Regions from separate parts of the Tenggerimyces flavus genome, predicted to be linked through region 1. Evidence: riboswitches for the same ligand, from Rfam matches in the RefSeq annotation. Region 1 holds a riboswitch; the other holds the start of a gene.
The links. Region 1 has a riboswitch for S-adenosylmethionine ahead of JOD67_RS05660 (aminotransferase class V-fold PLP-dependent enzyme). Riboswitches for the same ligand answer to the same signal wherever they lie in the genome.

Region 1 (2,472 bases):
GCGACACCGCTCATCGAAGTGGTCGCCGCGGCGACCGTTCCAGAACACGTCAAGCAGGAAGCGACTCACCATGCGGGCTCGCTCTCGCATGGCGCCGTGCCGGTGGCCACGGGCGCGTCGTCGTCGAGCCACTCCGGCGTCGGGCGCGGGTCGGGGCTCGGGGCCCAGCGGCCCTCGACGGTGTCGTACGTCCAGCGCGGGCCACGGGTGAGCAGCGCGTCGAGCGCGTCCGCGAGCCGGTCGACGTCCGCGGTCGTGCTGCCGGCGCCGAAGCTGGCGCGCACGGCGCCGTCGTTCGCGCCGAGGCGGCTCAGCAGCGGGTGTGCGCAGAACTTGCCGTCGCGTACGCCGATGCCGTGCTCGGCCGACAGATAGGCGGCGACGAACCCGGGGTGGTAGCCGTCCACGGAGAACGCCACCACACCGATCGAGTCCGGGCTGTCCCGCCAGATCTGGTGCACCTTTATATGGTCCAGCAGCGCAAGCCTGTCGAGCAGTCGATCCCGCAATGCGGACTCGTGTTCTTCGAGCGCCCCCTCTTCCAGGTCCGCGATGGCCGTGCAGGCGCGGGCGAGCGCGACGGCGCCGAGCACGTTCGGCGTCCCGCCCTCGTGCCGCTGCGGTGCGTCGGCCCACTGGGTGCTTGCGACGGTGACCTCGCGGACGGCGCCGCCGCCGGCGAGGTACGCGGGCGCCTCGTCCAGCCAGTCGCGGCGGCCGACGAGCACGCCGGCTCCGTGCGGGGCGTACAGCTTGTGCCCGGAGAACGCGACGTAGTCGACGCCGGTCTCCTCGAGGTCGATGCGGCGGTGCGGGGCCAGCTGGGCGGCGTCGAGGACGACGCGGGCGCCGGCGGCGTGGGCGATCTCGACGATCTGCTGGAGCGGGAGGAGCTCGCCGGTGACGTTCGAGGCTCCGGTGACCGCGACCAGGCTGGCCTTGCGGGCGTGCAACTCGGCTCGCAGCGCGATCAGCGTGGCGTTCTGGGTGGTGCCGGCGAGGACGCAGCGGTGGTTGACGCGCTGCCAGGGCAGCAGGTTCGCGTGGTGCTCGATGTCGAGGAAGACCACGCCGTCGTCGTTCGGCAGGCAGGTCGCGAGCAGGTTGAGCGCGTCGGTGGTGTTGCGGGTGAAGACGACGACATCGTCCTCGCGGGCGTTCAGGAACTCGGCGACCGTGGTGCGCGCGCTCTCGTACAGCCGGGTGCTGACCTGGCTCGCGTAGCCGGCGCCGCGGTGGACTGACGCGTAGTAGGGGAGGACCTCGTTCAGGTGCTCGGCCACGGACTTGAGGCTCGGCGCGCTGGCGGCGTAGTCGAGGTTGACGTACCGGCGCCACTCGCCGGTGACGAGCGGAACGCTGAGGTCGCCGCCGACGACGGGCAACAGCGGCTGGGCAGTGGTGGCGGCGCTGGTCGCGGTGGCCGGACAGGTCTCGGGCCGGGTGTCCAGGGCAGTCATCTCTCGAGTGGACCTTTCGGATCGGGGACCCGGAAGGTCCCGCGCTTGCCGTAACGGGTTCGGTACGACCTGGTCTTCACCCGGGGCACCCCACCGCGGAGGAGGGTTGCCGGCCAGCAAGCCGGGGCTATGCGCTGGCACTCATGACCACTCACGACGATAAGGGCAGCCATCCCATCGCCGTCGAGATATCTCACATCCCAAGACCACGTCTCACCATCCGGACACCCACTCGGTCGCTACTCCACCGGGCGTACCCGCGTGATCGACCGCCGGTCGATGTCAGAGACGGGCGCCGTGGCTTAGCGTTCGATGCCATGCGGACCGAATCGTGGCGGCGATGGCGCGAGGCCCATCCCACCCTCACGTCCGCGCTGCTCGTCGGCGGCATCGCCCTGGTCCAAGTCCTGGTCTCCACCTTCGCCCATCGCGGCCAGCCGCAACGGGTCGAGCCCGACTGGTTCGCGTACGTGCTGCTCGCCGCCGGCCCGGCGATGCTCTGGTGGCGCCACCGGTTCCCCGCCCTCGTCGTCATCGGCGCCGCGAAGGTCACGCTCATCTACATGCTGATCGGCTACCCGTACGGCCCGATCATCCTGAGCCCGATCGTCGCCGCCTTCTTCGCGATCGCGAACGGTCGGCGGCTCGCCGCCTGGGGCTCGGCGTTCGGCCTGCTCATCCTGCACTTCGCGGGCAGCCGCCTCCTGCACACGCCCGGCGGGCCGTCGCTGTTCCCCACCGCCATGCTCACGGCCGGCTGGATGGCGGCCATCCTCGGGGCCGCCGAGCTGCTGCAGCTGCGGACCAAATGGGTCACCGCACACCTGCGCGCCCGCCAGGCCGAGGCCGACACGAAGGTCTCCGACGAACGTCTTCGCATCGCGCGCGAGCTCCACGACGTGGTCGCGCACAACATCTCGCTGATCAACGTCCAGGCCGGCGTCGCGCTGCACCTCATCGACACCCAACCGCAGCAGGCCCGCACCGCCCTGACCGCGATCAAGCAAGCCAG
Region 2 (2,472 bases), 810 kb from region 1:
GAGCCCGTCACCGGAGTTGATCACGACAGTCTCGAGCGATGGGTCGAGCTGCCCGGTCTCGATCAGCTTCTGCAGCGTCGCGATCGTCACGCCGCCCGCCGTCTCACCGAAGATGCCTTCGGTACGAGCGAGCAGCGCGATGCCGTCCACGACCTGCTCGTCGGTCACGTCCTCGACCGTGCCGCCCGTACGACGGCAAACGTCGAGCACGTACGGACCGTCCGCCGGGTTGCCGATCGCGAGCGATTTCGCCAACGTGGCTGGGCGAACGGGCGCCACCACGTCATGCCCTTCCTTGAACGCGGTGGCCACGGGAGCGCAGCCGGTCGCCTGCGCGCCGTAGATCTTGACCGGCTTGTCCTCGACCAGGCCGAGGTCGATCAGCTCGCGGATGCCCTTGTCGATCTTCACGAGTTGGGCGCCGGACGCGACCGGGACGACGATCTGGTCGGGCAGCCGCCAGCCGAGCTGTTCGGCGATCTCGTACGCGAGCGTCTTCGAGCCCTCGGCGTAGTAGGGACGGACGTTCACGTTCACGAACGCCCAACCCTCCTCTTCGCCGGCGATCTCGCTCGCGAGCCGGTTGACGTCGTCGTAGGTGCCCTCGACCGCGACCAGCGTGCCGCCGTACACGGCAGTGGTGATGATCTTCTGCTGCTCGAGGTCCTGCGGAACGAGCACCACGCTGCGGATGCCGGCCCGCGCGGCCGCGGCGGCGACGGCGTTCGCGAGGTTGCCGGTCGACGGGCACGCGAGCACCTGGAACCCGAGCTCGCGCGCGGCGGTCAGCGCGACGGCGACGACGCGGTCCTTGAACGAGTGCGTGGGGTTGCCGGAGTCGTCCTTCACCCAGAGCGTGGAAAGACCCAGCTCGGCCGCGAGGTTGCCCGCGCGGACGAGCCGGGTCAGTCCTGGTTCGGTGTTCGGGAACGACGCCACGTCGGCGGGCACGGGCAGCAGCGCCGCGTACCGCCAGATGTTGCGTGGTCCCGCCTCGATCTGCTCGCGGGTGATGGCGGGGTACTCGTACGCCACCTCCAGCGGGCCGAAGCACTCCAGGCACGCGTAGTGGGCGCCCAGCGGGATCGTGCTGCCACACTCGCGACATCGAAGCTCGGTCGCGTTGCCGAACGCACCCTCGCGCGGCGTGTGCTCGGCGGGCGTCGTGGCGGTGCCGTGGGTGGTCAGTGTCGAGGTCATCTCAGAGGCCTTCCCTCTCATCTTTCCCACGCCGCTGGTGCGGGCGGGCCGGATTTGGCACCGTGTCCGCCGCGGGCCTCGAAGACGAGACATACACGTCGGCGGCTGGCCGGTTGCCGGGGCTTCACTGGGCCGGTCCCTCTGCCCCTCTGGATGAGTTGCTCGGTATTCAGTTGTTATCGAGAGACTAACGGAGCCTGGTCAGCGCGCGAGCAACTTGCTCATCATTCGAGACGACTGTCCGCTATTCGGGCAGAACGACCCAGCGGCGGTCTGGTCGACGATCGGGTGCAGCCCGCCGCCCTCCTCGTTGAGGATCCAGGCGTTCGCGCCGACGGCGATCTGACGCTTGCCGTCCGGCGTGCTGAACACCGCGCTCTGGTAACCGAAGACCTGGCCGTTGTGACCCCAGACCAGCCCGCCGGGCACGCACGGCGCCGGCATCGCATACAGGCCGAGCCCGTACCCGAACTTGCCGTCGTCCATCATCTTCGCGAGCAGCGACTTCGGGAGCAGCTTGCCGGTGAACAGCCCGCGCAGGAACGCGGTCTCGTCGGCGACCGTCGAGACCACCGCGCCGGCGGACCAGGCCCAGCTCATGTTGTAGTCGGTGTAGTCGAGCGTGGCCTTGCCGGTCTCGTCCTGGAGGTAGCCGCGCAGGTGCCGGCCGTGGATGAACGTGCTGGCGCGCGGGAACGATGTGTCCTTCAGGCGAAGCGGGCGGAAGATGCGGCGCTCCAGCTCCCTCTCGACGCGGTTGCCGGTGACCCGTTCGACGACCATGCCGGCCAGAACGTAGTTGGTGTTGGAGTACTCCCACTTCGTGCCGGGCGTGGCGCGCGGGGCGGGGTTCGTCAATGCGATCTTGACGAGCTCGCGCGGCGTGAAGTGGCGGTACCGGTTGGCGTCGATGGATCGCGGCGGCTGGAAGACGTACGTGTCGGTGTGGAACCCGCTCGTCTGCTGCAGCAGGTGCCGCACGGTGATGCGCTCGTCCAGGCCGACGCCCGGGAGCAGCTTCGCGACCCGGGCGTCAAGAGAGACTTGACGCTCCGCCACGAGCTGGAGAACGACGGTCGAGACCATCGGCTTGGTGACGCTGCCGATCCGGAACCGGTCGCCCGCCTTGGCCTTGCGGCCCGTACGTACGTCAGCGACGCCCGCTGCCGAGATCTCGACGTCGCGGCCCACTCGGTCCACGGCGACCGCGCCGGGGAAGCCGGCGGCGACGACTTTCTCCAACGCTGGCGCGGTCTTCGCGGCAGCGGGTGT

Region 2: another riboswitch for S-adenosylmethionine. It lies ahead of thrC (threonine synthase); the one in region 1 lies ahead of JOD67_RS05660 (aminotransferase class V-fold PLP-dependent enzyme).

What each region holds. Positions count from the first base shown of each region.
Region 1 is NZ_JAFBCM010000001.1:1,191,246-1,193,717, forward strand. It holds gene JOD67_RS05660 (aminotransferase class V-fold PLP-dependent enzyme) at 66-1,460, opposite strand; SAM riboswitch class IV at 1,497-1,609, opposite strand; gene JOD67_RS05665 (sensor histidine kinase) at 1,778-2,472, shown strand, end outside.
Region 2 is NZ_JAFBCM010000001.1:2,005,958-2,008,429, reverse strand. It holds gene thrC (threonine synthase) at 1-1,200, opposite strand, end outside; SAM riboswitch class I at 1,215-1,360, opposite strand; gene JOD67_RS09265 (serine hydrolase domain-containing protein) at 1,402-2,472, opposite strand, start outside.